DNA from 4 places in the Rhodococcus sp. NPDC056743 genome. Region 1 is predicted to be linked to each of the others. Evidence: riboswitches for the same ligand, from Rfam matches in the RefSeq annotation. Region 1 holds a riboswitch; each other region holds the start of a gene.
What was found. Region 1 has a riboswitch for cobalamin ahead of ACFRFQ_RS25660 (ABC transporter substrate-binding protein). Riboswitches for the same ligand answer to the same signal wherever they lie in the genome.

Region 1 (7,974 bases):
AACCGGTGAGCGCATGAAGAACATGAGGTTGTCCGCTCGATGAGTGTGGCGAGCTCGAGTGCGGCGTCGATCATCGTGGGATGTCCGTGAGACCACCCTCGCTGACTCGCGCACCCCGGTGTCGCTGGGGAATTCTCGAACGCGATTCAGTTGGCGGCGCCCGCTCCGCACTGAGGTCGTCGAACCTGTCGGACCCCAGCAGTACTCTTCGCGAATGATCGACTCAGCGAAGGTTCCAGGCGCAGCGCGCGCGTACTTCGACGGCGGCGACGTCCGCGATGTGTTCACCGATGACGCGGTGGTGCGTGACGACGGCCGGACGTACTTCGGCATCGAAGAAATCGTGGCATGGAAATCCGCGGTGTCGACGGCGTTCACTTTCACTCAGAATATCGAGTCGGTACACACCCCTGCCTCGGCGGTTGTCGTATCAGTGAAGGTCGAGGGTGATTTTTCCGGAAGCCCCGTCCGGTTACACCACCACTTCACTCTTGACGGTGATCGGATTTCCGCTCTCACGGTGTGCCCCTGATGCCCACAGCAGACGAACTTCTCGGGGTAGCCGTCGTGGCCGATCTGGCAGACTGTCTCGAGCGCGCAACTGGTGATACGCGCCTTGCCCTCGTTCGAGGTAGTTCATCCGAATTCGACGGAATGAGTCTCGGCGAGCGCACACGCGTCGTACGGGACGCGATGATTGCCGAACTACCAGAGGACTATCCAGTCTTCGCCGAGATCATCCGCCGTGCACTTACCGAGGAGACCTTCACGGGGTGGATGATCTGGCCGGTCACCGAAGCTGTCGCCGTGTCGGCCACGCGCGGCGAGCGGCTCGAGGATTTCGACGACGGTATGGCGCTGCTCGCCGAGTTGACGTCACGGTTGACCGGAGAATTCGCGATCCGGACGTTCCTCGACGCGAATCCCGCGCGAGCGTTGGAGATCGCTCTCGGATGGACAGATCACGAAGACGAGCACGTTCGACGCCTCGCCAGTGAGGGCACCCGACTGCGTCTGCCCTGGGGTAGGCGGGTGAAAGCGTTGACGGAGAACCCAGAGTCCACCGTCTCGATTCTTGACGCGCTGTACCGTGACGAGTCGGAGTACGTGCGGAGATCGGTTGCGAACCATCTCAATGACCTCAGCCGCGCGGACGCCGCGTTGGCGGTGTCAATCGCGAAGCGTTGGCTCGGCGATCCCGATGAAACGACGTCCAAAGTGGTTCGCCACGCACTGCGCAGCCTGGTGAAAGCCGGCGACGTCGACGCGTTGGCCCTGCTGGGCTTTGCGGCGCCTACGGATATCGCGATCTCGGACTTTGTGATCGATCGCGAGGCTGTTGATCTCGGCGGGGACATCGGATTCGGCTTTGCCGTGAGTAACAACGGTGGTGAGCCCGTGACCGTGGCAATCGACTACATAGTCCATCACGTCAAGGCCAACGGACTCACCACTCCGAAGGTATTCAAGCTGACCACGCGCTCGCTCACGCCAGGGGCCAGTGCACAGATCGCGAAGCGACATTCCTTCAAGCCGATCAGTACGCGGCGGTACTACGCGGGTACACATTCCGTCGAGGTACAGATCAACGGTGTTACACAGGGCCTGAGATCTTTTCAGCTCGGAGTCGCTGCGGACGATAGCTGACCGAGGGATAGCCGTCCTCAGGATCGATCGTAACTTTTGCTCGAACGCGGTAGACCTGTTCGACCAGTTCCTCGGTGAGCACTTCGACCGGTGTACCTGTCGCAACCACCCGCCCGCGTTCGAGCACAACAAGACGGTTGCAGAACATCGCCGCCACGTTGAGGTCGTGCAGCGCAATGTAACTGGTCACCGGCAGGGTCGACACCAGCGACAGGATGTCGAGTTGGTGTGAGATGTCGAGGTGGTTGGTCGGTTCGTCGAGCAGCAGCACGTCCGGTTGCTGAGCCAGTGCGCGGGCGATCTGTGCGCGTTGACGTTCACCACCGGACAGTGTGTGCCACAAGCGTCGTCGCATCGACGTCATGCCGGTGTCGGCGAGTGCCTGATCAATCGCGTCGTCATCGGCTTCCTCCCCGGAACCGAACAGCGTGCGGTGCGGAATGCGGCCGAGCCGGACGACGTCGAGCACACTGATGTCGACTTCGGTGTGGGCGTGCTGATCGACCACTGCGATCTTGCGGGCGACTGCGCGTCGGGGAACGCTGCTGATGCCGGTGCCGCTCAGCGTCACTTCGCCGGAATCAGGAGAGGTAACTCCAGCCAGGATGCTGATGAGCGACGACTTTCCTGACCCGTTGGGTCCGAGGATCCCGATAGTGTCACCCGGTTGTGCAGCGACGCTTACGTGGTCGAGGATCAGGTTCTTTCCGCGATGCCAGACTATGTCGTGCGCTGCGAGGCTCATGCGCTTCTCCTCATTCGGAACAGGATGACCGCAAACGCCGGAACGCCGATCAGGGCGGTCACCACGCCGACCGGAATCTCCTGGGGCGCAAACACTGTGCGTGCGATGGCATCAACCCACACCATGAAGATCGCACCGATCAGCGCCGTTGCGGGGAGCAATCGACTGTGCCGCGAACCGACCAGAAAACGGGCTGCGTGCGGAAGTACCAGTCCTACAAAACCTATCGCCCCGGCAGCGCTGACAAGTGCGGCAGTGATCAACGCGGTGATGGTGAGGAGGAGTAGTCGAACGCGCTGGACGGGGATACCGAGTGTCGCTGCGGCGTTGTTGCCGAAAGTGAAGGCGTCCAACGCCGGAGCTTGAGCGAGACACACAAGGATTCCACCGGCAACCACCACGCCGCACACTGCGACGTCCGTCCAGCCGGCGCCGGCCAACGAACCGAGCAGCCAGAACAGGACGCCACGAGTCTGCTCGGCGTCGGCGGAGGAAATGACGATGAACGACGTGAGTGCCGAGAACAGTTGTGTGCCGGCAACACCCGCCAAGACCACCCGCGACGTGCCGCCGCCGGCGCCCGCCGCAAGCAGCATCACCAGGCCGAACGATACGACGGCCCCGGCAAATGCACCGGCGGACAGCGAGATAACGCCGCCGCCGATGCCGAGCACTGCCACCATCACCGCGCCGGTGGATGCCCCGGACGAGATCCCGAGAACAAAGGGATCGGCCAGCGGATTACGGAGCAGCGACTGCATGATGACGCCGCACAACGCGAGCCCCGCTCCGCACACCGCAGCCAACAGTGTTCTGGGAAGCCGCAATTCCCAGACAATGCCGTCCTTGATCCGGCTGACGCCGGACGACCCGACACCCCAATGTTCGAGCACCACGGCGTACACGTCGCGAACCGACAGATTGGCCGGGCCGATCGTTATCGCCAGCGCGATCGAGAACCCGAGAACCACGAGGCCGGTCAGGAACAGAAATCCCAGAGTTGATCGGGATTCGAGACGCGCAGTGCGCGTGCTCAATTGGCCAAGCCCCAGTCTCGCAGTGCAGTGGCGGTCTTCTCGACGCCGTCGATCGTGCGGATCGAAGGGTTGAGATCAGCGCCGTTGACGACGATGTACTTCTTGTCCTGGACAGCCTGCAGACGCGAGGTGACAGGGTTGGATTCGAGGAAAGCGATCTTGCTGGCCAGTGCGTCGCCGTCGATGCTGCGTCGACTCAGGTCCGCGAGAACCAGGGCGGTGGGGTTGAGATCGAGGATGGTTTCCCAGCTGACCTGGGGCCATTCGTCCGTCGTATCGGCAAAGACATTCGTCGCGCCGACGGATTCCGTGATAATTCCGGACGAGCCACAGCATCCCGCCATGTACGGCGTCATGGTGTCGGCAAACCAGAACGCGAGTGAGACTCCGGACGCGTCGACGGCGTCGGACGCTGCAGCGAATCGAGCCTGGAGTTCGGCGACAAATTGCTCGCCTCTCTCGCGTACGTCGAAAATCGCTGCCAGATCCCGGACCTCTTGATACACCGTCTCGATCGTCAACGGTTCGGTTCGTGCGCCGTCCGCGTTCGATGCCGAGGACACCTTGCCGTCGCAACCGTTGTCGGTGGGCGAAAGGTACGTGGGCACGCCGAGCGCGGCGAACTGATCCCGGCTCGCGACGCCGCCCTCGGCGATCGTGGACGCAAACGAGGCCGACACGAAATCGGGTTCCGTGTCGAGGACAACCTCGAACGACGGCTTGTTGTCGGCAAGACGGGGGACTCGATCGTTGTCGGCTGCGAGGTTCTCGCGAACGGGGTCCGTCCACGTCGCGGTGCCGACCATGCGGTCAGCGAGACCGAGGGACAGCAGAATCTCCGTGGAGCCCTGGTTGAGGGACGCCGCACGTGTCGGTGGTGCGTCGACAGTGACTTGTCGACCACAGTTGTCGATGGTGAGCGGGTAGTTCGACGATGTCGCGTCACTCGCGGTGACGGAGTCGTCGGAGGCGCCGCAGCCGGCCAGGCCCAAAGCGAGAGCCGACGTGGCAACTACTACTGACGTGAAGCGCGTAAAACGCATGAAGAGGGAACTCCTTGCTCAGGGCTCGATTCGCGGAGCCGAGAATTCGCCGTGCTCGATCAGCGAGTATCCGGACTTCGATCCCTGAAGAAGGTTCGTCACCGTTGCGCGTCAGCCCTGGACTTGCACCAGGTTCCCTCGCCGATCGTGGCCGCACTAACGGCCACGTCAACCATACCGAGACGCTTGTTTCTCCCCGCGAACGCCAGGGGTGGAATTGACCACCTCGGCACTCGAGGTATCGTGGCCGTCATGCAGCGCGTCTATTTCTGGTTTAGCAGGCCGGCCCCGGGTGGGCCTGCCGGCGTAACCACGCGCTGACAACCTCCACCCAAGAGCCGGATTACAGACCGGCTCGCTGGAGTTCATTTCATCTCTGGGGTCGGCCTGAGAACAGGAAACCGAAACCCCATGACTGTCACCATCGACACCACAGCCACAGCGGACAGCCTCGACGATCAGCGCACTGTGAGTATCAGTCCGCTCGTATCGCCGGCGACTGTGCGCGCCCAGCACGCTCCCGACGAGGTCGCCTCCGCCACTGTGCGCAGCGGCCGCGCCGATACTGTCAACATCCTGAACGGCACGGACGATCGTCTCATCGTTGTTGTCGGACCGTGCTCGGTGCACGACCCCGAAGCCGCGATGGACTACGCCCGCCGGTTGGCTGCCAAGGCCGAAGAACTGCGGGACGACCTGCACATCGTCATGCGTGTCTACTTCGAAAAGCCGCGCACCACGCTGGGTTGGAAGGGCCTGCTCAACGATCCGCATCTCGACGGCACCTACGACGTCAACACCGGTCTGGGCATCGGACGCAAGCTGCTGCTCGACGTGTCGAGCCTCGGCCTGCCGGTCGGCTGTGAGTTCCTCGACCCGATCATGCCGCAGTACATTGCGGACCTGGTCAGCTACGGCGCAATCGGCGCTCGGACCGCTGCGAGCCAGGTGCATCGCCAGCTGTGCAGTGCACTGTCCATGCCTGTCGGAATCAAGAACTCCACCGAGGGTGATGTGCAGGTAGCCGTCGACGGTACCCGCGCCGCTGCCGCAAGCCACGTGTTCCCCGGAACCGACCTTGACGGTCAGGCTGCCTTGATCCGCACCGCCGGTAACCCCGATTGCCACGTCATTCTTCGCGGCGGCAGCGACGGACCGAACTACGACGCCGAGACCGTCGCGGATACCCTTGCCCGCTTGCGTAAGTCGAACCTGCCCGAGCGCGTGGTCATCGACGCGAGCCACGGCAACAGCAGCAAGGATCACGAGCGTCAGGTGATCGTGCTCGACGACATCGCAGCTCGTCTCGCCGCAGGTGAGCAGGGAATCGCCGGCGTCATGCTGGAAAGCTTCATCGAGGCCGGCCGTCAGGACCTGACCTTGGGCAAGGCGGACGAGCTCACCTACGGTCAGTCCATCACCGACGCGTGCATCGACTGGGCCACCACGGCAGCGCAGTTGGATCGTTTGGCACAGGCTGTTGCGGCTCGGCGCGGCTAGCAACTGTGCGCCTTTGTTAACCGCGGGCGGTTAACAAAGGCGCACAGCAGGTTTACGCCAGAACCTCTCGCGTGGCCGTGACCAGGCGTTCCAGCCAGGCATCCGTGCCGACGGCGCGGCGCAGCGGTTCGTTGGGCAATTCGATGCTGACCGGCAGACCGGCAGGCAAAGTCGACCAGATGTCGGCTAGGGCGATGCCTCCGGTGCCGGGCACCAGACGCTCCTCGCGGGCGTGACGGATCAGTTCTGCGTCGTCCTCGGGAGTGGGCGTCGAACCGTCGCACATCTGGGCGTAGTGCAACCATTCGCGCGGGATCGACTCGAGATCCTCGAGCGTTGTTGCCGAGCGGTCGGTGTGCAATGCGTCGACGAGAACGCTTCGAGCGGGACCGTCTGCGGCCGAGACGATCTCGATCGCGGCCCGCGCATCGGGCACAGCGGTCCACGGCATGAACTCGAGGGAGGCGACGATGCCGTAGTTCGCGCACAGTTCCGCGAGGCGGGCATAGGAGTCCGTGAGACGAACGCGGTCGCGGTCGTCGCCGCCGACCAGAACGGCCTTGGCGCCGAGCTGTGCTCCCGCCTCGAGGAGCGGAACGTAGTCGGCGGGATCGAAGTCGGCTGCAAGACGGATGATTTCGAGATCGAATACCTCGACCGGTGAATCATCCAGTCGACGCACCAGTTCGTTCAACCCCTGCTTGTCCTCGTGCAGGGGGTAAGCAGTAGTACCCGGTGCCGCGGGCATCAACCGGATGCCGATGGTGTCGAAGCCGTGCTTTTCGGCCAAGTCGACGTGCTGCATCGGCGCGGTATCGAGCACGGTGAGGGCTGCCAGCCCGAGTAAGAGTGTCATACGTGCGCTCCAACTGTCTTGGCGCCGGCCAGTTCCCGGCCGGCCAGGTAACCGAACGTCATGGCCGGGCCGAGGTTGATGCCGCCGGACGGGTAGTGCCCACCCATCACGCTGGCCTGATCGACGCCGACAGCGAGCAGTCCTTCGATGGGGCGGTCGTTGTCGTCGAGCACCTGCGACGACGAGTCGGTGACCAGTCCGGCGAAGGTGCCGAAGCTACCCGGTACAACTTTCACCGCGTAGTACGGGCCTTTCTGCAGGGGTGCCAGCGACGGGTTCGGCCAGGGATTGGCGGTATCACCGGATCCTCGGTTGAACGGTGTTGTGCCGCGACCGAACTCGGGGTCTTCGCCACTGCGGGCTCCGGTGTTGAAGGTCGAGACGGTCTTCTCCAACTGCGCCGGATCAACACCGATCTTCTCGGCCAGTTCCCGAACCGTGCGCCCACGTGTGAGGTATCCCGAGCGTAGGTACGGCTGGATCGGGATCGGCAGTGGCTTCGCCATACCGAGTGGGAGGTAGCGCACGTACTGCTGATCGGCGATCAACCACGAGCACACCTCTTCGCCCTCGGGAACCTGCTCGACCATCGCGAGCGTGTAGTCGTGGTAGCCGAGTGCTTCGTTGACAAACCGCTTGCCGTCGGCGAGAACTCCGATGACACCGGGCTTTCCGCGGTCCAGAATGTGCGGGAATACACCTTCCTTGCCGTTGCGGTAACGAACGATGGAGACGGGGCAGTACGCGACGGGGGAGGCGAGCGTGCGGTCGAGTCGTCCGCCCACGGATTCGCCGAGGGTGATGCCGTCGCCGGTGGTTGTCTTCGGGGTGAGTGACCAGTGCTCGTTGCCGGTGGGGGTGCGCGGGAACAGTTCACGTCGGCGGTCGATGTCCTGTGCAAAGCCGCCCGTTGCAAGAACGACACCGCGATTGGCAGTCACCGAGTACGCGCCGTCCGGACCTTCGAGGCGGACGCCGACAACGCGGCCGTCGTCATCGGTCTGCAACGCGGTCGCGGACGTGTTCACCCGAAACTCGACGCCCAGATCGAGGGCTGAACGCAGCATCATGCCGACCAGGGCGGTACCGTTGACGAGTTGCTGACCACGACGCTTGGTGGCGAGGTCGAACATGTGCTTGGTGACA
Region 2 (7,974 bases), on a different contig from region 1:
ATGACAGGCGTCAAAGCCTGGCACATCGCCCGTGCCAACTCGGCAACACCGGTCGTGATCGGGATGAGAGAAGCGGCAGCAAAACCACCGAGATAACCGTCGCCGCGCAAGAAGATCCGAGCTCGAGAGAGCGACGGGTCAGCGGCAAAACCGGTGACCAACCCAGTTCCGAGCGGAATGCCGGTCAACGTCGAACTGGCCGAATACCACCACAAGGTGCCGTTGACCCGACTCTCGTCGCTCCCCCACCGCCTCGCTGTATCCGCGACGCGCGCGGCCATCCAGTCCGGGTCCGTCATCACCTCGGCCGGGATGGTAGCCGGATAGGCGTCGAGGCTTTCGAAAAACGGAACCGCGGCCGCCATCCGCGCGTAGATCGCGCGTATCTCGTCATTCACGCCAGCCCCACAATCTCCATCCTTGGACGCAGTCCCTGCTCCACGCGAGCTTTGATCCCGAAAACCTCGGCCAGCAACGATTCTTCCAGCACCTCGGCAGTGGGCCCACAGGCCCGCAGGTTTCCCTCGTGAAGCACCGCCAGTCGATCGCAGTATTCGACGGCCAATCGAAGATCGTGCATCGTGACCACCACGGCCAATCCCTGTGATGCCAACTCCGTGAGCAGTTCCATCACGATCAACTGGTGGCGCAGGTCGAGATGATTGGTCGGCTCGTCCAACAACAGGATCTTCGGTTGCTGCGCCAGCGCCCGGGCAATGGACACTCGCTGACGCTCACCGCCGGACAACGTCGCGACATCCCGGCCGGACAGCACCGCGAGACCGACCTGTTCCAGGCACCGATCCACGATAGTGCCATCTCGCTCCGTTGTGCGATCCAGCCAATTTCGGTGCGGGGTACGTCCGAGAGCAACGGATTCACGCACTGAAAGCCCACCGGACACTGCCGGTTCCTGAACACTCGCCGAAACGGTTCGCGCAATCTCCCGGCGCGACAAGGACGTCGCGTCCATGCCATCGATCAGTACCGCACCACCGCTGGGGGCCAGCGCGTTGTAACAGCAACGCAGCGCAGTGGTCTTGCCACTGCCGTTCGGGCCGACCAAGCCGAGAATCTCACCTGCGGAAGCCTGGAAACCTATGCCGTGCAGCACCTCACGATTTCCCAGGCGGGCCCGCGTGTCGACGAGTTCCAGAATCACTGCTCCAGCCTCCTGTACTGCCGGTAGAGCATCCAGACGAATATCGGCGCTCCCACCAAGGCAGTGATCACACCCACCGGTAGCTCGGTCGATTCCGACACCGAACGCGCCACCGTGTCAGCGGCTACCATCGCCACTGCGCCCAGCAACCCGGCGGCAGGAAGAAGGCGAATTGCTCTGGTACCCACCACAAATCCGGCAAGATGCGGAATCAGCAATCCGATGAAACCGATGCCACCGGCGACGCTCACCGCCGCGCCGGCCAGTACCGACACCGCGAGAAGCGACAGCACCCGGAAGCGTCGCACGTTCATACCCAAGGCTGCTGCGCCGTCGTCACCGGTCTGCAGGACGTCCATCCACCGCGCGCTGAGCATCAACGCAGCTCCGACGACGAGAAGCGCCACGGTCGGGAAGATCAGTGTCGACCATCTCGAGTCGCCGAATCCGCCTGCTATCCAGTGCATCACCGACGTCACGTGCCGATCGTCGGCCAAAACCAGAATGCAGAAGGTGATGAGCGCCGAGAATATCTGGGCCAGAGCAACTCCCACCAGGATGATCGCCGTAGGCTGGGGGTATCTGCCACCGATCACCAGGGCGAGGAACAGCGGGATCATCGCGCCGACAAAGGCCGCGACGGGAATCGTGAAAACTCCCAGGACACCGACACCAATGCCCAGCACGGACACCAGCACCACCATGAAGCCCGCACCGGACGACACCCCGAGAAGATAGGGATCAGCCAACGGATTGCGTGTGACCGCCTGCGCCACCGCGCCTGAGATCGCCAACGACGCACCCACCACAGCGGCAGTGAGGGCGCGTGGCAGGCGAGAGTCGATCACTATCGACTCCCGCGCCGCCGACCACCAGGTCTCGAAAGTCCCTGGCGCCAAGCGTGCTCCGACTATCGCCCACACGTCACCGACCGGAATGCGCACCGACCCGAAGGACACCGCCAACCCCAGCATCGCTGCCAGGGCTACCAGCAGTCCGGCCAGCAGGGCGCCGTAACCGGAACGTGAAAGTGTCACTTCGACGCGTCGGTGCCTGTTGCGACAGCGCTCGGATGGAAAGCGCTTGCGATGGTGTGCGCCGAGCGCACCAGACGAGAACTCTCGAAGAGATCCGCGAGAGGCACCACAACAAATCGGTTCTGCGCCACAGCCGGAGTGGTTGCCATCAACGGCTGAGACCGCAGGAAGTCGATCTTCTGATCCGCTGTCTTGTCGCCGTAGTCGATGACAACGATCGCCTGGGGCGCACGCTCGGCAACAGCCTCCCAGCTTGCATCGATGTAGGGCTTGGCACCTTCGGAGAAGATGTTCGTCACGCCGGAGTACTCGGCAACCAGTTGCCCGACGCCGACGCCGCCGATCGTGGTCGGAACATCCTCACCGCTGTCGTAGAAGAAGGTGGAGACCGGTGCGGCATCACCGACCGAAGCGCGGACTGAGTCAAGGCCAGAGCTGATCTGTTCGGCTACCGCGCGAGCGGAATCCTCGACGCCCAAGACGCGGCCGAGTTGCGTGTAATCGTTTTCGAGCAGTCCGATGTCAGGGAAACCGGTGCCGCAGTATTCCGAGAAGAGGAAGGTATTGATCCCTTTCTCGGCAAACGCGTCGCGTGATCTTCCTTGCTTCTCGTTGAATGCGCTGGTCATGCCGCCGACAACGAAGTCCGGATCCACGTCCAGAATTTGCTCGGCACTCGGAAACGTATCGGACAGACTGGGAATCGTGTCGAACTGTTCAGCCGTCTCCGCGGTAGGCGGATTGTCGCTGTATGCCCGTCCGACAATGCGGTCACCCGCGCCGATCTCGATAAGCGCCTCGGTGACATGGCCGTTCAAGGACACGATTCTCTGCGGCGGTGAATCGAAGGTCATTTCACGCTCGCAATTGGTGATGCTGACCGGCTGAGCGAACGATTCGGTCGACACAGAGTTTTCGGTTGCCTCGCCTTTCGAACAACCGGCGGCCACCAACGCGACCCCGATCAACGCGGCAACGGCGCGGGTGGTGGAAATCTTGAGTGACACGGGACCTCGCAAAAGGGCTCAGAGCCACGAATGAGAATCCTGGGAGAACACTTACCGCGCAGACGGAATCCGCGGGCAGGGCTCTCGCTGGACTTCCGTTTCGTAGACCACGACGAATGGATGTCGCACACCACGCGGCGGGCATTCGGGCTCATTCGTTCTCGATGATTCGACAACGAACCTACCGTTGCGGGTCAGCGCCGGATTTCGACCGGCTTCCCCCACACGCATGGCTTGCAAGTGCTTCCAGCAGTATGCATGACACACCCGAACCGAGTCGCAACGGCCTCGTCACGCACATTCCGGCCCCGCGCCTGAGCACGGTATTCCGCCATGCACCTCGAAAAAGGATTAGCATGCGGTACCACCGAAATTCGGAAACTCTGGACAGATCGGAATAGACGTGAAAAAGATTCTGAATTCCCTTTCCGAGGACGAATACGTGTTGATCCTCGAGACCAAAAAGGATCAGATTGCCGAACTCGACGAAGACGAACTGATCGCCCTGCACACGCGCATTCGTCGGGCCCGCAACAAGTACACGAAGTTGTACCGACGTGCGGGTTCGGCAAAGGTTGCCGAGAAGAAGGGACGCGGTTCCGGTAAGTCGGCAAATGCTCGCAACGCCGGTAAAGCAGAAGTTTTCGAAGACGCGCTCAGCCGGGTGAGCCGCCGTTTGGCTGCGGTCTCCCGCCAAAGCGCCCGCGAACTCAAGGACGAGCGACTGGGCCGGGCTCGCAAGGACGCTCCGTCGTTCAGCGATATCGACACCGGTAGCGGAAAGGTCGCGTCCGCGGGAAAGGCTCGCGTCGACGAAACACGTAGTTCTCCGGGCAAGAAGAAGTTCGAAGCGTCCAGTATTGCCGCTGGTGCACGGCGCCAGGCCAAGAAGGACAATCGCTGATTCTGCACACCCGTCGTCGCCCCTGAACGTGATTCGTTCGGGGGCGAGCGCCTGTCACGTCGCTCGCTCTTCCTCCCAGACATCGCCAGTCCAGCAGATATCGATGGGATACTCGCTGTTGACACCGACGGCCCAGTAATCGACGACTCCGTGGTCCGGTGAATCGAGTTCGATCCAGCCGATGACAAACTCGTCGCGCAGAGTCTTTTGTGCACGCCGGTCGATATCTCCCAGCGAGGCGCACAGCCCGCGAATCCTCGACTCGATCCAGTCTGCGGACGAATTCGGAATCGTGATCTCCAAGTCGCTCTTGTCACTGAGCGGGATCACGATCAGAAGTTCGGAGTTCGGTCGGATCTCCTTTCTCGCGAACCGCTCATAGGCTCGCAACAGGTCTTTCGGTTCGTAGAGTGCGCGCGCGACACCGAGCCGCCTTGACCGACCGAAAGGAAACACGGACTCATTCTCCGACACTGTCGATTCGGCATTTCACCGCACCGCTCGAACCCCCGATACAGTCGGTACGGCCATGTCCGAAAATTTCACCGGAGTTGATCAATGACACGCTGGGCCCAAACCGTCGTTTCCCGAAAATGGTGGGTGCTCTCGCTCGCAGTTCTCATCGTGCTTATCAGTGGCGTGTGGGGTCTCGGAGTATTCGGAAAGCTCAGCCAAGGTGGATTTGTCGACCCGGGAAGCGACTCCGCGAAGGTCGCAGCAATCGTCGAGGAGAACCTCGGACCACAAACCCCGGACATCATCGCGATCTACACACCGACCGAAGGCAAAAGCCTCGACGACATCGGCCCGGCCGTGACAGCCACAGTCGACGAGTTCACGGCCAACGTGCCGACTGCCACCGTGAAGTCGTATTGGAGCGCCGACGCCGCGACAAAGGCAAATCTGGTCTCCAACGACGGAACGATGGGCGCGGTCGCGATCACGTTGGCACCGGACTCCGGAATCACCGCCGCCACATTTTCCGATCTACTCCCCACGCTCGAAGTGGAAGGCGCGCAAGCACAATTCGCCGGAAATACGGTGGTGGGTGTCGCCTTCAACACCACGCTGGAGAAGGATCTTATTGTCGCCGAGGCGATAGCCATCCCGATCACCCTCGTGTTGTTGGTCTTCATCTTCGGCGGGCTTGTCGCTGCAGCCGTACCGGTTTTTGTCGGGGTCCTGAGCGTACTGAGCGCATTGGCCGTCCTGCGAGTTCTGACGTCGATTACCGAGGTCAGTTCGTTCTCGATCAACGTGGCCTCACTACTGGGGCTCGGCCTCGCCATCGACTACGGATTGTTTGTCGTCGGTCGATTCCGAGAGGAACTGAACTCCGGTTCCGAACCCGGCGCCGCAGCCACCCGCACAGTTCTGACGGCCGGTCGTACCGTGATGTTCTCAGGGCTGCTGCTGATCTGCGCGTTCAGCGGCATGCTCGTGTTCCCACAAGCTGTGATTCGTTCACTGGGATTCGGTGCCATCGCCGCCGTGCTGTGCGCTGCCGTACTGTCGTTGACCGCGGTGCCCGCCTTGCTTGCCATCCTGGGCCACCGCATCAATTCGTTGACGTGGCGTAAGGGCGCGGCCCAACGCGGAGAAGAACGTTCACAAAGGTTCTGGGGCCGCGTCGTCTCGTGGGTGATGAAACGACCTGTTGCCGTGTCCATCACGATTGTCACCCTGCTTCTCGTGCTGGCGTCGCCGCTACTGGGCGCACGACTGGGCGAACTCTCGTACACCGCATTGCCGGCCGACGACCCCGCCCGTACGGCAATGGACACGCTGGTCAACGACTTTCCCCAAACCGGCAACGGCGCGACATTGATCCTGCAAGCCGAGGGCGATACCGTACTCACCCCTGCCGAAGGCACGGCAATAGCCGAAGCCGCCGGCGAAGTCGAGGGCATCGCACAGGCTACCGTCGTCGCGAGTACCAATTCGCTGATCGCAATCCAGGCGTTCTACAGCGAAGGTTCCACGTCGCAGTCCCAAAGTAGCGCCGTCACCGATCTTCGCGAGATACCGGCGCCCGACGGTGCCGAATTGTTGGTCGGCGGCGGACAAGCCACCGTCGACGACGGCAACAACGCTGTCCTGCACTGGCTGCCGGTCATGATTCTGATCATGGTCGGTTCGACGCTGATCCTGCTCTTTCTCGCGTTCGGATCAATTGTGTTGCCCATCAAGGCCGTACTGATGGCTGCCTTGAGTTTGGCAACCACCTTCGGCGTCCTCACCTTCGTCTTCCAGGAAGGCCACGGCGTCGAACTTCTCGGTGTCAGCCAGACACCGCTCGAAGCAACATTTGTCGTCCTGATCCTGGCTGTTGTCTTCGGATTGTCCACCGACTACGAAGTGTTCCTCATGTCGCGCATGGTCGAAGCCAAGAACGACGGCGCGACAACGGAAGAGGCCGTCAAGTTCGGCACCGAGCGAACGGGCCGCATCGTGACGGCCGCAGCACTACTCCTCATCGTCGTGACGGGTGCTTTTGCGATGTCAGGTCTGGGAGTGATGAAATTCCTCGGAGTCGGCATGATCGTGGCACTGATCGTCGACGCGACCATCATCCGCATGCTCCTCGTTCCGTCCCTGGTGAAGCTCATGGGCGAAGCAAACTGGTGGGCGCCGGCGTGGATGAAGAAAATCCACGCGAAAGTCGGCATCGGGCACTGATCGCTCCTGGTTTCCCCTGATCGGGTAGTCATCCTCCGGGATGACTACCCGATCGCGTATATCGATCCCTGGGGCGATGTTCTTCGAGCCGCGCGTTGTCAGACTTGGAGCATGACAATTTTCGAGTGGATCCTCACTATCCCCGCCGTCGCCGTTGGCGGGGCATTCCTGTTCTCAGGCATCGTCACGGCGGGACTGGACTTCGATGCCGACGACGGAATCCTGTTGAACTGATGCACGATTCCGGCTAGTTCAGCATCAGGCCCGAACCCAGTTCACGAACGGACGTGGCAACAACGGGCCGAACCGGTTTGGGATCCGCCCCACAACTGGGTGGACGCGGAGCCAACTCCGACGTCCGCGTTTCCACTTCCCAACTCCGGCCGTCGGTGTGCTCGACAATGCACAGTTGACCGCCCAGATCTTCGACACTCAGATCATCGACGCCACAGGGAATGTACTGTCGGACAGCAATTTCCGCGACCTGGCCCACCGAGTTCCACTGACTCCGGCCCCGCAGCCCCGGAAGATGAACTTCACCGCGAACCGCCGACTCCGCCGCCGCAAGGCTTTCCGCCCCGGACAGCCGGCCATAGGTATAGCCACTGGGCAACAGGATCATGGACGGCGCAAACCGGTGACCGCCGGTATGCGAGCATTCCCACACGTTCTCGCCGAACGACGGAACCAACTCCGCTGCAATCGGCCTGCCCAGAACCGCGCAACACTGATCACGTTTTCCGTGCGCGCACACCAACACCACCGGTTCCTCGACCCTGACGCCCAAGCCTGGGGCCGGCCCACCGAGCAGCGCGAAGTCGATGTCGAGAAGATCGAACGGCGAATCGATCTGCAATCGCTCGCACCACGAATCGTCAGGATCGGAACGCGCAAGAAGCACCGTGTGACCGGCAGACAACGTCTCGTGTCGACCGGGATGCCTGATGAACATCACGCGCACGTCTGCAGCGTCCGCGCGCCGACTCAGTTCAGTGGCAAGCTCCTCCCCGAGAGCTGTGCCGTCGAGAACATCCCGTCCCCAGGCACCGACAAACTCGAGGCACACCCAACCACGCACAACGGCCGCTGTGCCTTCCAACGGTTCGTCGACGGCAGACAGCGCTGAGCAGGTCTTGGCTTCGGTCACGAGTGCCATTGTGTCAGCCCACGTCAGTGAAACTTCTT
Region 3 (7,974 bases), on a different contig from region 1:
GAGATCCGCGACGGTGATGCCGATGTGGTCGAAACGCTGTACGTGTGCCATGGGGCGCATCCTCCAACTGTTGTCTTGCCGATTTCATTGGTCGAGATCGACGGTGGCGAGACAGCAATCCCGGGAGACCCTGCAAGGGGCTCCCGGGATCACGGCCAAATATTCAGTACCTAGACCTGCTGATAGTTACAGCAGCTCCGAAACTTCTTCAGCAATCTGCTCGGGCGTGACTGTCGACTCGAAACGACGAACTACTGCTCCGTCACGATCGACGAGGAACTTCGTGAAGTTCCACTTCACCTCGTCGGTACCGATCGCCTCGGGGCGGGTCTTGCTGACGTGGTCGAAAAGGAATCCGATTTCGGGCCCGAAGTCACCGGGCGCCTCACTGCGGAGATGCTTGTACAACGGGTCCGCGTTGTCTCCGTTGACCTCGATCTTGGCGTACACCGGGAATGTGACGTTGTAGGTCGTGCTGCAGAACTCCTGAATCTCGGCGTCCTGCCCCGGTTCCTGATCTCCGAACTGGTTGCTCGGGAATCCGATGACCCGAAGACCACGGTCCTTGTTCTCGCGATACAGGGCGTCGAGGCCTTCGTACTGCGGCGTGAATCCACACTTGCTTGCCACGTTGACGATCAACAGAAGGTTGCCCTTGTACTGGCTCAGATCCTCGGTGGACCCGTCGGCAGCCTTGACGGCAAAGTTGTGGACGGTCATGAATTCTCCTGATTATCGAAGTGATTGTCTTGCTTACCAAGCTAGTTCATACTTCCCGGCGATCGTGATCGGGCGCACAAACCCTGGGCCGCGCCTAACTGTCGGTGTCGGTGGACCCGTCGTCGGCAAGCACGCGGTACAACGCCCGACGCGCTTCGATCAGAACATCGGCGGCGGCCTTGACCTGCTCCGGAGTACCAACTGCGGCAACCTGACCGGCAGCACCCATCAGTTGTCCGATCAGCTCACGCAGATCCTGTTCCGGGGCGCCGACGCTGTCACGAACCTCGTCCCACGGTGCGCCGAGGTCTTCCCGGTGCTGCTCGACGTACGCGACGCCTTCTTCGGTGAGCTTTGCTGTCTTGCGCCCGGCCACCTTGTCGATGATCACGAGGCCTTCGTCTTCGAGTTGAGACAGCGCCGGGTAGATGGAACCAGGACTCGGCTTCCATACTCCGCCACTGCGTTCGACGATCTGCTGAATCAGTTCGTAGCCGTGCATCGGTTCTTCGGCGATGAGGAGCAGAACAGCTGCACGAACGTCACCGCGGCGCCCCCGCCCGCCGCGTCCGCGACCACGACCGAAGTGCGCGCCGGGACCGAAGCCGGGGCCCTGTCCACCGTCAGGTCCGAACCGCCCCCGACGATGCCCGCGTCCACGCTCGCCCTCGGGAAAATGCCTGTCCATAGCTGCTGCCCTCCACCGATATCGCTGATAGTTCGACGATATATCGCATCGCTGGAGGGTGCAACGACGCGAGCCGTAATCAGCCCTGCGTCACGCGCAGCCCGTCCGCGAGCTTCTCCAGAGCGTCGATCTCACGGATCCCCGGGTCCATCTCCGCCCCGGACAACGTGACGTAGTGACGGTTGCGCACGGCAGACATCTGCGCGGTCACCGGATTCGATTCGAGGAAGACGATCTTCGTCTCCAACGAATCACCGTCTACCCGCCGACGGTGAAGATCACCGAGCACCAGAACATCCGGGTCACGGTCTGCAACCGCCTCCCAACTCACTTCCGGCCAATCATCGGAGAGGTCTGCAAATACGTTGACGGCACCCACCTGTTCAGCAAGAAGCCCTGGAGCCGAACAGCATCCGGCCATGTACGGAGCTTCGAGCCCGGAGAACCAGAAAGCCACTGTTCTTCCCGAACCGGCCACATCAGCCGCGGCCACCGAAAGGCGCGACTGTAGTTCGGCGATCAACTCTGCGCCACGATCCTGCACGTCGAAGATCGCCGCCAACTCACGAATCTCCCGGTACAGCGTGTCGATGCTCAGAGTCTCCGTACGCGAGACGTTCTCTCCCGCCACGACGGCGTCGGTACAGACAGACGGCGACTGATACGTGGGAATCCCCAGTTCGGCGAATCGCGACCGCTCTGCGACGACAGCGGACGTGAAAGTGTGGGCGCTCGCCGACGTCACGAGGTCGGGTTCGGTGTCGAGTACCACCTCGAGCGACGCGTCGTTGTCGGCGAGTCTCGGCACCAGGTCGTTCTGAGCTGCGAGAGGAGCGAGAACGGGATCGAACCACGTGGAGGTACCCACCATCCGGTTGCCGAGACCGAGCGAGAGCAATATTTCCGTCGAACCCTGATACAGCGACACAGCTCGTTGCGGCGCCGAATCGAATGTTACTGTCACCCCACAATTTTCGAGTATCAACGGGTAGCTGGTGGGGCCCGCTGCATCAGCGGCGACTGTTGTCGGGGTTGTGGCGTCCGGCGGCGAAGCGTTGGAGCAACCGGCGAGTAGTGCGGTGGTGCAGAGTAATCCGGTCGCGGCAGTGAGTGCGCGCGTCAGCGGTGCGGTGGGCACGGAAAGTCGTCCTTCGATCAGGGGCTCGGTCGCGGAGCCCGACATGCGGCAATCGGCATCACAGGATGCAGTTACGATCACCACTTCGATGTGGTGCCGGACGAGTATTCGGACTCGTGGGAAACCCCATCGCCGTTGCGCGTCAGTTCCGGATTCTCACCGGCATTCCCTCGTCAGACAGTGGTCAGTATAAGCAGCACCTGTCCGTGATCATGCAGCGCTCCAGGTCACCAAGAAATCCTCAGCCGATTCTGCGCGGGTCGATCTGAATACGCACCGGACCCGAAGATTTGCGGGCGCTCCGAGCCGCGCGAGCATGAGCCAGAGAGTCAGCCAGTGCCCGGCCGTCCTTGCGCGGCACCCGAATCAGCAGCCGCTCGGGAGCTACACCTGCCTCGTCCTCGCCCGAATACGGAAGCCTCTCCCCCGCAGGCAATTCCACGGGCCCGAGAAGAACTGCACTGGCAGGTAGATCAGCGGAGGCCACCAATTCGGCAATCGCGGCGCTACCACCGTCGATTGCCGCCAGATGCACCGCAGGCGGAAAGCCGACCTCGTCGCGTTCGTCGAACTGACTGCGGGCGTGACCGACCGGATCCCATCGCACCAAGGCCTGGACCGTCGGGATTCCCGAATCCGCGACGACAACGACCTCGCCGCCGTCAGAGAGTGGAATCACCAAGGCGGCAGCCGACATCCAGCGTCGCAGCGTCTCCTCTTCGGCGCGAAGGTCGGCGCGACCGAGCAATGCCCACCCGTCGAGTAACAACGCAGCACCGTAGCCCCCGGTCATCACCGGTTCTGCGCCGACGGTCGAGACCACCAGCGCGGGGCCTTGGGCAACTTCCTTGACCACATCGCCGCCACCGGACAGCACGACCTTCACCCCGGGGAACGCGCGACCGAGTTCCTCGGCTGTTCGGCCGGCCCCGACCACGACGGCACGAAGCGCTTTGGCTCCGCAGGCATGGCACCGGTAGGCCGCATCGGCGACGCCGCACCAGCGGCACTCGGGAATTCCGGCGCCGTCCGGCCCGGCGGCAGACGGCAACGCCAACGGCCCGTTGCAGCGACGGCACCGCGCCGGTGCCCGGCACTTCCCGCAAGCGAGCGTCGGAACGTAACCACGCCGCGGCACCTGAACCAGCACGCCACGGCCGTCGGCCAATGCGCGCCTGGCAGCGGCAAAAGCGATCGCCGGCAACCGCGCTGCCCGCGCGCCGGGGTCGCGGGCCAACGCATGATCACTGTCCGCCAGAGCAGTGATCTTGGGCGAGCAGTGCCGGACCACATCGCGAGCGGCAACCAAATCATGGGCCCACCCCGAATCGACGAGCACCTGAGACTCCGCAGTTCGGGAGAACCCGCCGATCACCACGGCGCACCCCGCCACATGCGCCCGCAACACCGCGGACTCGCGGGCATGCGGGTACGGCGAGCGCGGCTCGGACAAGTTGTCGTCGCCGTCGTCCCACACGACAACAAGTCCGGTGTCCGGAGTGGGAGCAAATACGGAACTTCGCGTTCCGACGACGATGCGAGCACTTCCGCGGAGCGCCGCAAGCCACCGCCGATAGCGCATGGCCGGGCCAAGTCCCGCTGAAAGCCCTACTACCGCTTCAGGTCCGGATACTTTCTCGCACGCGGCAAGGACTCGATCGAGATCACGCTGATCCGGAACAACGATGACCGCACTCTTGCCTGCCGACGCCACCGAGCCCGCAAGTTCGGCCAACCGCAGCGGCCAGTCTTCACCGGGCAATGCCTGCCACACCGCTCGCGGAGCGCGCAGTTCGCGGACGGCGGTGACAAACGCATCTCCGTAGTGATAGAGGTGCCATCCTCGTTCGTCCAGAGTGGGAGCGGCAATGTCACCGCTGGGTTCCCACGCCTCGCCCTCGACCTTGGCGTGACGCGGCGGGACGGCTAGCCGGAGCACGTCCGCCCGGGTGCCTGCGTAGCGCTCGGCAACGCGGTCGACCAACTGCGCTATTTCGTCAGTGAGGACTCGCTCGGCGGAGATGACACGTTCGAGCCACCCGAATTTGCCCTGATGATCACTTGTCGCCTCGCGGGAGACGATGAAACCGTCGACCAGACGACCAGCAAAGCGGATGCGCACCCGTACACCGGGTTGCGCATCCGCTTCGAGTTCACGGGGAACGAGGTAGTCGAACTCTCGATCGAGGTGGGCGAGCGGGAGCATCGGGAGTACCCGGGCTACCGGATCGACCTCTGCCGCTACTCTTTCCGCGCCCACCCGCGCCCCGTCTGTACGTCAGTTATCAGAGACCTGCTGCGCTGCGCAGCTTGTCCGCACGATCCGTGCTCTCCCACGGGAGATCGATATCGGTGCGTCCGAAGTGACCGTACGCCGCGGTCTGCGCGTAGATCGGACGCAGCAGATCGAGATCGCGGATGATCGCTCCCGGACGCAAGTCGAACACCTCGGTGATCGCCTGCTGAATCCGAGCCGGATCGGTCTTCTCGGTGCCGAACGTCTCGACGAACAAGCCGACCGGAGCAGCCTTGCCGATAGCGTAGGCAACCTGAACCTCGATGCGATCGGCGAGGCCGGCCGCAACGGCGTTCTTGGCAACCCAGCGCATTGCGTATGCAGCACTGCGGTCGACCTTTGACGGGTCCTTGCCGGAGAATGCGCCGCCGCCGTGGCGAGCCATTCCGCCGTAGGTGTCGACGATGATCTTGCGTCCGGTCAGACCAGCGTCGCCCATCGGGCCACCGAGGACGAACTTGCCCGTCGGGTTGACGAGCAGACGAACATCGGAGGTATCCAGATCAACGACATTGACGTCGGCAAGAACCGAGTTGAGCACCTTCTCGCGAAGGTCTGGGGTCAGCAGGTTGTCGAGATCGATGTCTGCGGCGTGCTGCGTGGAGATGACAACGGTGTCGAGGCGAACCGGCTTGTCACCGTCGTACTCGATGGTGACCTGAGTCTTGCCGTCCGGACGCAGGTACGGCAGAACGCCGCTCTTGCGAACCTCGGTCAGACGACGCGACAGGCGATGAGCCATCGCGATGGGAAGCGGCATCAGTTCCGGTGTATCGGTGGTGGCGTAGCCGAACATCAAGCCCTGATCGCCGGCGCCCTGACGGTCGATCTCGTCGTCGAGTGTTCCGTCGACGCGAGCTTCGTGCGAATGATCAACGCCCTGAGCGATTTCCGGGGACTGCGCACCGATTGCGACATTGACACCGCATGAGTTGCCGTCGAAGCCCTTGGCGGAGCTGTCGTACCCGATTTCGAGAACAGTGTCGCGGACGATCTTGGGGATGTCGGCGTATGCCGTGGTCGTGACCTCACCGGCGACGTGAACCTGGCCAGTGGTGACAAGAGTCTCGACGGCGACGCGGGCACGCGGATCCTGCGCGAGGATCGCGTCGAGGATGGAGTCGCTGATCGCGTCACAGATCTTGTCCGGGTGCCCCTCGGTGACGGACTCGCTGGTGAATAGCCGACTGCCGGACTTGCTCACAGATCTCCCTCTCGACGCCTTAAGTTCATGACTACAGCTTATTGAAATCACGCGACCACCGTTCAGTGGCCGTTTTGTCGCTTTATTCAGGGTGTAGCTGCGCCGACGATATCCGTTGAACGCCCGGCGCAACACCCTTCCGCTCACCCGAAATGGGTGAGAAGGCCCTCACCCTGTCAAGGGAATAACGTGATCAACGCATCCAGCACGCGGCTGGCCATCAACGCTTTCGAACCGTGTTCCAGTGCCGACTCGGATCCGTCGGAACCGAGAAGCCAACCGTCGTTGTGATCGACTTCGAACGCCTTGCCCTCACCGACTGCATTGACCACGAGAAGGTCGCAGCCCTTGCGAGCGAGCTTCGAGCGGGCATAGCTCAAGACGTCGCCGTGGGCGTCGCCCGTCTCGGCCGCAAATCCGACGATGACGGTATCCGCGGCAAGGTCGCCGGCCCGACGCGATTCGACGAGACCGGCAAGAATGTCCGCATTACGAGTGAGGCTGATCGAGTCGGGTTCGTTAGCGCCCTTCTTGATCTTGCTTCCCTCCACCGTGGTGGGCCGGAAATCGGCGACGGCGGCGGCCATGATGATGCCGTCCTGCCCGGGGGCATGCTTCTCGACGGCCAAACGAAGATCTTCGGCAGTCTTGATGTGGACGACGTCGACGGCTGCCGGATCCGCGAGATCGGCCGTGTACCCGGCGATCAACGTGACCTGGGCGCCGCGCTGCGCTGCCAAGCGAGCCAGGGCGTACCCCTGCTTGCCCGAACTGCGGTTACCGAGGAAACGAACCGGATCGAGGGGTTCGCGGGTACCGCCGGCTGTGACCAGAACTCGACGACCTTCGAGGTCCCGAGGTAAAGCGTCGCTGCGCTCGAGGAGCAACGACGCGAGGCCGACGATCTCGTCGGGTTCGGGTAGCCGACCGGCGCCGGTGTCCTTACCGGTCAATCGTCCGGATGCCGGTTCGATCACGTGTACTCCGCGTGAACGCAGTGTCGCGACGTTGGACACCGTCGCGGGGTGTTCCCACATCTCGGTGTGCATTGCCGGAGCGAAGACGACGGGGCAACGAGCCGTCAGCAATGTCGCGGTCAACAGATCGTCGGCTCGGCCCATGACGGCACGTGCCATCAGATCGGCGGTGGCCGGTGCGATGACAACGAGGTCCGCTTCCTGTCCGAGTCGGACATGCGGCACCTGCGGTACGTCAGCGAAGACACCGGTATGCACCGGATTGCCGGAGAGCGCCTCGAAGGTTGCTCGGCCGACAAATTCCAGTGCCGACTCGGTGGGAATCACGCGGACGTGATGACCACTCTCGGTGAAGCTGCGGATGATCGCGCACGCCTTGTACGCCGCGATACCCCCGCCGACACCGACAACGATGCGTTTACGCGCCGTACCGGAAGTTTCCGCTACTCCCCCGGTGCCCGAAACCGATCCGGGAGCGGCAGACGACGTGCTCACTCGCCTTCGGTGTGCTCGAGCAGATCAGCGTGGATTTCGCGCAGCGCGATGGAAAGCGGCTTTTCCTGCAGACCCGGTTCGACGAGGGGGCCGACGTACTCGAGGATGCCGTCACCGAGCTGGTTGTAGTAATCGTTGATCTGGCGAGCACGCTTGGCCGAGTAGATGACCAGGGCGTACTTCGAGGAGGTGCGTTCGAGCAACTCGTCGATCGGCGGGTTGGTGATGCCGAGCGGAGTGTCGTAGGCAGGCAGAGCGCCCTGGCTTGCGGTGGACGCGGCTGAAGTGCTGCTCACTCTTGTGTCTCCTGAATTAGATCTTGAATGAAGGCCTACATGAATCGATTTTATGCACCTGGATGGATGAAAATCAGTTCCCAACCAACAAGGATACCAACTCATCGCAAGCACGGCTGACATCCTCGTTCACGATGACCGTGTCGAACTCGTCCTGGGC
Region 4 (7,974 bases), on a different contig from region 1:
GTCTTCGCGGACACCCGTCCCAACGCGTCGATGGCCGCGGTGCCGACACTGCGAACCACCGACGGACCCTGCAAGTCGAACCACGGGCTGTTGAGCACCAGGCCGGCGATGCCGTGCCCGGAGCTGCCGCCCGGCTTGCGCTGGAGTCGGTCCAGCCACAGGGGAACGATGAGTCCGCCGGTCGAATGCGCCATCAGGAGGAGCTCGCTGCCGTCGGTTTCGGAGTTCACGATGCGCAGGGCCTCGTTGAGCTCGGCGTCGTACAGTGCGAGATCCGACACATAGTGCGCGGTGTGGCCCGGTTTCAGCGAACGCCCGCACTTGCGCAGATCCAGCGCGAAGAAGGCGTAACCCTGCTCGGCAAAGTGCTCGGCAAGATGTTTCTGGAAGAAGTAATCGGTGAACCCATGTACGTACAGAACTGCGCGGTTCGCCCGGACGGCCTCGCCAGGCGGCTGATAGCGGACGAGTGTGGCGTCTACCTCACCCTCACCGTCCGGATCGGTTCCGAGAGGAATGGTCAGCTGCTGATATCCGTCTCCGAGGACGTCTGGAACCCATGTAGTCACAGATCACAATCTAATCGTCGTTTCCGGACGGCGTTGTAGAGCACAATTGGGGGTGGTAAACGGCGCACTTACGCCCAGGTAACCTATTCGGCGTAACACAGCAGGCGGATGCGCGCACGGCTAATGACAAGGAAGTCGATTCTCCAGTGTCGAATCAGAACGCGGTAGAGACGAAGACGGATGTAGTGCTCGTGGGTGCGGGCATCATGAGTGCCACGCTTGGTGCGTTGTTGCGCCAGTTGCAGCCCGACTGGTCGATTTCGACCTTCGAGAGGCTCGACGCCGTCGCAGCCGAGAGCAGCGACCCGTGGAATAACGCGGGAACCGGTCACTCCGCGCTCTGTGAGCTCAATTACACCCCCGAGAACTCGGACGGCACGGTCGACATCAAGAAGGCCGTCAACGTCAACGAGCAGTTCCAGGTGTCCCGTCAGTTCTGGGCACACGCTGTCGAGCAGGGTGTGTTGACGCAGCCCAAGGAATTCATCAACCCCATCGCGCACGTGAGCTTCGTTCACGGCGAGGCCAACGCCAAGTACTTGCGTGCTCGCTACGACGCACTTGCCGGCCACCCGCTCTTCCGCGGCATGGAGTACATCGACGATCCGGCCGAGTTCACCAAGCGCCTGCCGCTGATGGCAAAGGGCCGCGACTTCTCGGATCCCATCGCCCTCAACTGGAGCCAGGACGGCACCGACGTCGACTTCGGAGCGCTCACCAAGCAGCTCGTCGGCTACATCGGCAAGACCGGCGGCAACATGTACTTCGGTCACGAGGTCACCAACCTCACCCAGAACTCCGACAAGACGTGGACCGTGAAGGTCACCAACCGTCGCACCGGTGAAAAGCGCGTCGTGCGTTCACGATTCGTCTTCGTCGGTGCCGGTGGTGGCGCTCTGCATCTGCTGCAGAAGTCGGGTATCAAGGAAGCCAAGGGCTTCGGCGGATTCCCCGTCAGCGGCGCGTTCCTGCGGTGCACCAACCCCGACCTGATCGACCAGCACAGCGCCAAGGTCTACGGCAAAGCCGCCGTCGGCGCTCCTCCCATGTCGGTTCCGCACCTCGACACGCGTGTCATCGGCAACAAGCCGGGCCTGCTGTTCGGACCGTACGCCGGCTGGTCACCGAAGTTCCTCAAGCAGGGTCGCGTCACGGACCTGCCCGGTTCGGTCAAGCCCAACAACATCCTCTCGATGCTCGGCGTCGGCGTCAGCGAACTCGGCCTGGTCAAGTACCTGGTCAGCGAGCTCACCAAGAGTGAAACCGGGCGTATCTGGGATTTGCGTGAATTTGCGCCCAAGGCCGAGACCAAAGACTGGGAGCTCATCACCGCAGGTCAGCGCGTCCAGGTGATTCGCCGGGCCAAGGGCAAGGGCGGCGTCCTCGAATTCGGTACCGCTGTCGTGGCTGCCGAGGACGGATCGATCGCCGGACTGCTCGGTGCCTCTCCCGGCGCGTCGACGGCTGTTCCCGCGATGCTCGACGTCCTCGAGCGCTGCTTCCCGACCGAATTCCAGGGCTGGAAGGGCAAGCTGCGCGAGATGGTTCCGTCCATCGGCGTCAAGCTCACCGACAACGAGGGACTTTTCAACCAGGTCTGGGATTGGTCCTCGAAGGTGCTCGAGCTCGATTCCGCGTCATCAACTGTTTCCCTTCCGGTCGCGGAAACCGCTGCAACTGTGTGATAGTCGCACCCATGACGGCAACAGCAGCATTGAAGCGTTCATGGGCACTCGACCTCGACAACAAGACTTTCTACGAGTTGTTGAAGCTTCGGGTAGAAGTATTTGTCGTCGAGCAGGCCTGCCCGTACCCCGAGTTGGACGGGCGGGACCTGCTGACGGAAACCCGCCATTTCTGGCTGGAGCAGGACGGCGAAGTGGTGTGCACACTCCGCCTCCTCGAAGAGCACGACGACGGCAAGAAGAGCTTCCGCATCGGTCGACTCTGCACGTCCCATGCAGCACGCGGACAGGGTCATACGACGCGATTGCTGCAAGCTGCACTGGCAGAAGTGGGCGAGGCGCCGTGCCGCATCAATGCCCAGACCTATCTGGTCGACATGTACAGCAAGCACGGATTCAAGGCTGACGGCGAAGAGTTTGTCGAGGACGGTATTCCGCACACCCCGATGCGCCGCGGTGGCGGCGAGCCGTTCGTGCTGGCCAGCTGAATCGTTCGATGCGCGACCCAGTCGGCTCACGCAATTGTGGGCCGACTAGGGTTTTTTCGATACCGAATGCTCGCGGGGAAGTCCTGTTCGATTCAGGTGCGGTCCCGCCACTGTAAAGATCTCTCGAGATCTCAGCCAGATTGCCGCGACATTCGGATGAAGCCAAGTTCTCGGCGAGGAAACCGAGAGGTGGAGGGATGTCGACGTGCGGGTAGAAGACGATCAGGCGGCGGTGGCGGGGTTCCCGTTCAGCGCGGTGGTGGGCCAGGACCAACTGCGGTTGGCGTTGTTCCTCTGCGCGGTACACCCCGGAATCGGTGGCGTGCTGGTTCGCGGCGAAAAGGGCACGGCAAAATCGACCGTCGTGCGCGCCTTGACGGCTTTGCTACCGGCCGTCGACGACGCCGGTGCGACACGTCCCGCCAGACTGGTCGAACTGCCCGTCGGGGCAACGGAAGACCGTGTCATCGGCTCGATCGACCTCGAAAAGGTATTGCGCGACGGTGAGCGCGCCTTCCAGCCCGGACTGCTGGCCGCAGCGCATCAGGGTGTTCTGTACGTCGACGAGGTGAACCTTCTCCACGATCATCTGGTGGACGTTCTTCTCGACGCAGCTGCGATGGGTCGAGTGCATGTCGAGCGGGACGGGATTTCGCACTCACATGCCGCGAAGTTCGTCCTCGTCGGAACGATGAATCCCGAAGAGGGAGAACTGCGTCCACAGCTTCTGGATCGTTTTGGTCTTGCGGTGGACGTGTCCGCATCTCGCGACGTGGATGTGCGGATGGAGGTAGTGCGCCGACGCCTCGACTACGAACGCGATCCGCAGGCGTTTGCCGACCGCTACGCCCCCGCCGATCAGGAATTGGCCGCCGAAATCCTTTCTGCGCGTACCCGACTGGATGACGTGGAGCTGAGCAACCGAGAACTGCGACGGATTGCGTCGTTGTGCGCGTCCTTCGACGTCGACGGTATGCGCGCCGATCTTGTTCTCGCCCGTACGGCTACCGCTCATGCTGCGTGGCGTGGTGGGACCGAGGTCACCGAGGAAGACGTACGAGTCGCGGCGGAATTGACTCTGCCACATCGCCGTCGACGCGATCCCTTCGACGAGCCGGGCCTCGATCAGCAGCAACTCGACGACGCGATGGACCGGGCCGACGAGGATGCTCGGGCCGGCGAGCCGGAACCGCCCGAGAATCCTGAGCCCGAATCAGGCAGCGGTGAACCCGAGGGCGGCGAACCCGAAGACGGGGGCCCGGATGACGGGGGCCCGGATGACGGGGGCCCGGATGATGAAGGGCCTCAGGATGATCCGGACGGTCCGGGTGGGGGAGTGCGCGCCACCGATCGGCCGTCCGCCCCGCCGAGCAGCCAGTTCAAGGCCAAACTTCTCGAAGTTCCCGGCGTCGGAGAAGGTGCGCCCGGCCGGCGGTCACGATCCACGTCGTCACGTGGACGCGTCGTGCGGTCGACCACCGATCGCGGGCACGGTCTGCACCTGACGAGCACAGTGTTTGCCGCTGCGGAATCGCAGGTTGCGCGTGGCCGCACGGCGGGCCGTCTGCGATTGGCGCCGGACGATCTGCGCGGCGCCATTCGTGAAGGGCGCGAAGGAAACTTGATCGTGTTCGTGGTGGACGCGTCGGGGTCCATGGCTGCGCGCGACCGACTGTCCGCGGTGACCGGCGCCGTGGTCTCGCTGCTCCGCGACGCCTATCAGCGCCGCGACAAGGTAGCCGTCATCACCGTCCGGGGCCGCGAAGCCGAACTGGTTCTGCCGCCGACGTCATCCGTGGACATCGCGGTTCGCCGGTTGCAATCCATGCGAACCGGTGGCAAATCGCCACTCGCAGAAGGGTTCTTGCGTGCCCGTGAGGTGATTCTGCGCGAACGGCTCCGGGATCCGCAGCGCCGCGCACTCATGGTTGCGTTGACCGACGGCCGTGCCACCGGCGGCAAGGACGCGCTGCACCGCGCGCGTGTCGCCGCGCACCTGCTTGCCGACGCATCGGTTGCCTCGATCGTGGTGGACTGCGAAACCGGGCTTGTCCGTTTGGGATTGGCCGCAGAATTGGCCCGAGAACTACGAGGCGGATGCGTCCGTCTTGCCGAATTGTCAGCGCAGCAGGTCGCGGGTGTCGTCCGCGCCGCAGCCTAACGTTTTCATGTCAGGAGATCACCATGCCTAAAGGCGTTCCCGATACTGTTCCCGACGACGGCTTGACCACACGCCAGCGTCGTAACGCACCGGTGCTTGCCGTCCACACCGGACCGGGCAAGGGCAAGTCCACCGCCGCGTTCGGGATGGCACTTCGCGCCTGGAACCAGGGATTCGACATCGGCGTCTTCCAGTTCGTGAAGAGCGCAAAGTGGAAGGTCGGCGAAGAAGCCGCGTTCCGCGCACTCGGAAACCTGCACGACGAGAGTGGTGTCGGCGGCCCGGTGCAGTGGCACAAGATGGGAGAGGGCTGGTCCTGGACTCGTAAGGCCGGCAGCGAAGAAGATCACGCCGCTGCAGCAGCGGAGGGATGGCAGGAAATCGCCAGACGCCTCGCCGACGAAACGCACCGCTTCTACGTCCTCGACGAGTTCACCTACCCGCTCAAGTGGGGATGGGTCGACGTCGACGAGGTTGTGCAGACCTTGCGCGATCGACCGGGAAATCAGCATGTGGTGATCACCGGGCGTGACGCGCCGCAGGCGTTGATCGACGCAGCCGACCTGGTGACCGAGATGACCAAGATCAAGCACCCGATGGACGCCGGCCGAAAGGGCCAGCGAGGCATCGAATGGTGAGTTCGTCCACGCCGGCCGTAGTTATCGCCGCACCCGCATCGGGTAGCGGAAAGACCACGGTGGCAACGGGACTGATCGGTGCGCTCCGGCGCTCCGGTAGCAGTGTGGCACCGTTCAAGGTGGGCCCGGATTACATCGACCCCGGCTATCACGGACTCGCGGCGGGAAGGCCAGGACGCAATCTCGACACGGTCCTAGTCGGCGAAGAACGCATCGCCCCGCTCTATCAGCACGGCACCGCCGACTGCGATATCGCCGTGGTCGAAGGCGTCATGGGTCTGTTCGACGGCAAGATCGACGAAGCCAACGCGCAAGCATCGGCGGAAGGGTCGACGGCGCAGGTGGCCGCGGTTCTGGGCGCACCGGTCGTCCTGGTGATCGACGCCCGCGGCCACAGCCAGAGCCTGGCCGCTGTGTTGCACGGATTTGCCACCTACGACTCGAGCGTGCGGATCGGCGGCGTCATCCTCAACCGCGTCGGCAGTGCCCGGCACGAGCAGGTTCTGCGCCACGCGTGCGACAAGGTCGGGATACCGGTACTCGGAGTTGTGCCGCGCCTGGCCGAGTTGGAGGTGCCGTCACGTCACCTGGGGTTGATCCCGGCCGCCGAGCACGGCACCTCGGCAGTCGCCGCGGTGGACGCGATGTCGGAGTTGATCGCAACTCACGTCGACCTCAGCTCCGTGCGCGCTCTAGCCACATCGAATGTTGTTGCACCTGCGTGGAATCCGGTGCAGGAAGTGGGGGAGCGTCCCGGCTCGCGGCCTGTGGTGGCGATGGCGGGCGGACCGGCCTTCACTTTCGGCTACGCCGAACATCGTGAGCTTCTCGCCGCCGCCGGCGCGGACGTTCAGGTGTTCGATCCGCTGCGCGACGAATTGCCCTCCGGTACAGCCGCTTTGGTACTTCCCGGCGGATTTCCGGAGGAGCACGCTGTCGACCTGGCGTCGAACACTGCTCTGCTGGCGCAAGTACGAGAATTGGCTGACGGCGGTGCGCCCATCCACGCCGAGTGCGCCGGACTGCTCTACCTCGCCCGCAGCCTCGACGGTCATGCGATGGCCGGAGTTGTCGGCGTCGACGCGGTTTTCGGTAAACGACTCACACTCGGCTATCGCGAAGCGGTGGCGTTGACTGACTCGAGCCTTTTCGAGGCGGGTTCGCGTGTCGCCGGACACGAATTTCACCGCACCTCTCTCGTCAGTGCCGACGCCGACGGATGCGCGAGCGCGTGGGGTTGGCGACCGTGGGACGGCGGCGCAGTGCGCGAGGGATTTGTTCGCGGCGGAGTTCACGCGTCGTATCTCCACACGCATCCGGCCGGCCGGCCGAGTTCGATTGCCACCTTTGTCGAGGCTGCTCGTGCCTGAGGTATATGTCGGCGTCGGGTTCACGACGTCGACCACCACTGCCGAGATCGTCGACGCCGTGCGAGGCGCCGCGCCGCAGAACTCGACCGTCGTTGGTCTTGCTACTTCCGCCCGGAAAGCCTGCGCCCCGGCGCTGATCGATGCCGCGAAGATCCTGGCAGTCCACGTCACGACGTACACCTCGGAAGAGCTTGCAGCCGTGCCCGTGCCGTCACCGTCATCGCGCGTCCAAAAGGCTGTGGGTACCGCCAGCGTTGCCGAGGCGGCAGCGATCCTGGCATCCGGTCATGGACCTCTGGCGGTGGGTAAGACCTCGACCGGTGCGGTGACCGTCGCCGTGGCCAGTAAAGTTCCCCCAGCGAGCACAGAGATCGACGATGAAATGGAGTGCGAGTGAGCGAGCCCACCGCAGACGAGACCAACTACCTGGTCGGACTCAACCTGACCGATCGACGCGTTGTCGTATTCGGCGGCGGGACGGTCGCTCAGCGCCGCCTCGGCCTGCTGGTCGCGTCGGGCGCAGCAGTTCACGTGATCAGTCGTGAGGTCACGCCGGCAGTCGAGGGCATGGCAACGGCGGGGCAGATCACAGTCGAGCTGCGTCCGTACCAGGACGGTGACCTCGAGGGCGCCTGGTACGCCATCGCGTCGACCGACGAGCCGGAGACCAACGCGGCAATCGTCGCGGAGGCCGAGCATCGTCGCATCTTCTGTGTGCGCGCCGACAACGCCAAGTACGGCACCGCCGTCACACCCGCCAGCGCCGAGTACGACGGTATGAGCATCGGCATCCTGGCCGGCGGCGATCATCGTCGTTCGGCAGCCGTCCGTACCGCCGTGGTCGAAGGACTGCAGTCCGGTGTCCTCGCGGATACAGCCGAACCGGCAGCGCCCGGCGTGGCACTGGTCGGCGGTGGCCCCGGCGACCCGGATCTGATCACCGTGCGCGGTCGACGATTGCTGGCCCGCGCCGACGTTGTTGTTGCCGATCGCCTGGCGCCGCCGGAGTTGCTGGCCGAGCTCGGACCCGACGTCGAGGTCATCGACGCCGCGAAGATTCCGT

Region 2: another riboswitch for cobalamin. It lies ahead of ACFRFQ_RS16050 (ABC transporter substrate-binding protein); the one in region 1 lies ahead of ACFRFQ_RS25660 (ABC transporter substrate-binding protein).
Region 3: another riboswitch for cobalamin. It lies ahead of ACFRFQ_RS08355 (ABC transporter substrate-binding protein); the one in region 1 lies ahead of ACFRFQ_RS25660 (ABC transporter substrate-binding protein).
Region 4: another riboswitch for cobalamin. It lies ahead of ACFRFQ_RS20560 (magnesium chelatase subunit D family protein); the one in region 1 lies ahead of ACFRFQ_RS25660 (ABC transporter substrate-binding protein).

What each region holds. Positions count from the first base shown of each region.
Region 1 is NZ_JBHTZI010000011.1:275,198-283,171, reverse strand. Features, by position in the region: gene ACFRFQ_RS25680 (nuclear transport factor 2 family protein) at 215-532, shown strand; gene ACFRFQ_RS25675 (DNA alkylation repair protein) at 532-1,647, shown strand; gene ACFRFQ_RS25670 (ABC transporter ATP-binding protein) at 1,595-2,392, opposite strand; gene ACFRFQ_RS25665 (FecCD family ABC transporter permease) at 2,389-3,429, opposite strand; gene ACFRFQ_RS25660 (ABC transporter substrate-binding protein) at 3,426-4,472, opposite strand; cobalamin riboswitch at 4,516-4,648, opposite strand; gene ACFRFQ_RS25655 (3-deoxy-7-phosphoheptulonate synthase) at 4,884-5,972, shown strand; gene ACFRFQ_RS25650 (sugar phosphate isomerase/epimerase family protein) at 6,025-6,828, opposite strand; gene ACFRFQ_RS25645 (FAD-dependent oxidoreductase) at 6,825-7,974, opposite strand, start outside.
Region 2 is NZ_JBHTZI010000006.1:338,153-346,126, forward strand. Features, by position in the region: gene ACFRFQ_RS16035 ((2Fe-2S)-binding protein) at 1-398, opposite strand, end outside; gene ACFRFQ_RS16040 (ABC transporter ATP-binding protein) at 395-1,162, opposite strand; gene ACFRFQ_RS16045 (FecCD family ABC transporter permease) at 1,159-2,199, opposite strand; gene ACFRFQ_RS16050 (ABC transporter substrate-binding protein) at 2,196-3,206, opposite strand; cobalamin riboswitch at 3,325-3,472, opposite strand; gene ACFRFQ_RS16055 (hypothetical protein) at 3,610-4,110, shown strand; gene ACFRFQ_RS16060 (hypothetical protein) at 4,165-4,440, opposite strand; gene ACFRFQ_RS16065 (MMPL family transporter) at 4,669-6,789, shown strand; gene ACFRFQ_RS16070 (hypothetical protein) at 6,901-7,023, shown strand; gene ACFRFQ_RS16075 (sucrase ferredoxin) at 7,037-7,945, opposite strand; gene ACFRFQ_RS16080 (YdeI family protein) at 7,960-7,974, opposite strand, start outside.
Region 3 is NZ_JBHTZI010000003.1:190,810-198,783, reverse strand. Features, by position in the region: gene ACFRFQ_RS08370 (VOC family protein) at 1-51, opposite strand, end outside; gene ACFRFQ_RS08365 (glutathione peroxidase) at 187-720, opposite strand; gene ACFRFQ_RS08360 (PadR family transcriptional regulator) at 815-1,408, opposite strand; gene ACFRFQ_RS08355 (ABC transporter substrate-binding protein) at 1,488-2,546, opposite strand; cobalamin riboswitch at 2,628-2,765, opposite strand; gene ACFRFQ_RS08350 (primosomal protein N') at 2,788-4,806, opposite strand; gene metK (methionine adenosyltransferase) at 4,832-6,046, opposite strand; gene coaBC (bifunctional phosphopantothenoylcysteine decarboxylase/phosphopantothenate--cysteine ligase CoaBC) at 6,223-7,518, opposite strand; gene rpoZ (DNA-directed RNA polymerase subunit omega) at 7,515-7,814, opposite strand; gene gmk (guanylate kinase) at 7,888-7,974, opposite strand, start outside.
Region 4 is NZ_JBHTZI010000008.1:389,306-397,279, reverse strand. Features, by position in the region: gene ACFRFQ_RS20575 (alpha/beta hydrolase) at 1-569, opposite strand, end outside; gene mqo (malate dehydrogenase (quinone)) at 716-2,254, shown strand; gene ACFRFQ_RS20565 (GNAT family N-acetyltransferase) at 2,266-2,742, shown strand; adenosylcobalamin (AdoCbl) riboswitch at 2,792-2,938, shown strand; gene ACFRFQ_RS20560 (magnesium chelatase subunit D family protein) at 2,975-4,903, shown strand; gene cobO (cob(I)yrinic acid a,c-diamide adenosyltransferase) at 4,927-5,541, shown strand; gene ACFRFQ_RS20550 (cobyrinate a,c-diamide synthase) at 5,535-6,911, shown strand; gene ACFRFQ_RS20545 (cobalamin biosynthesis protein) at 6,904-7,308, shown strand; gene cobA (uroporphyrinogen-III C-methyltransferase) at 7,305-7,974, shown strand, end outside.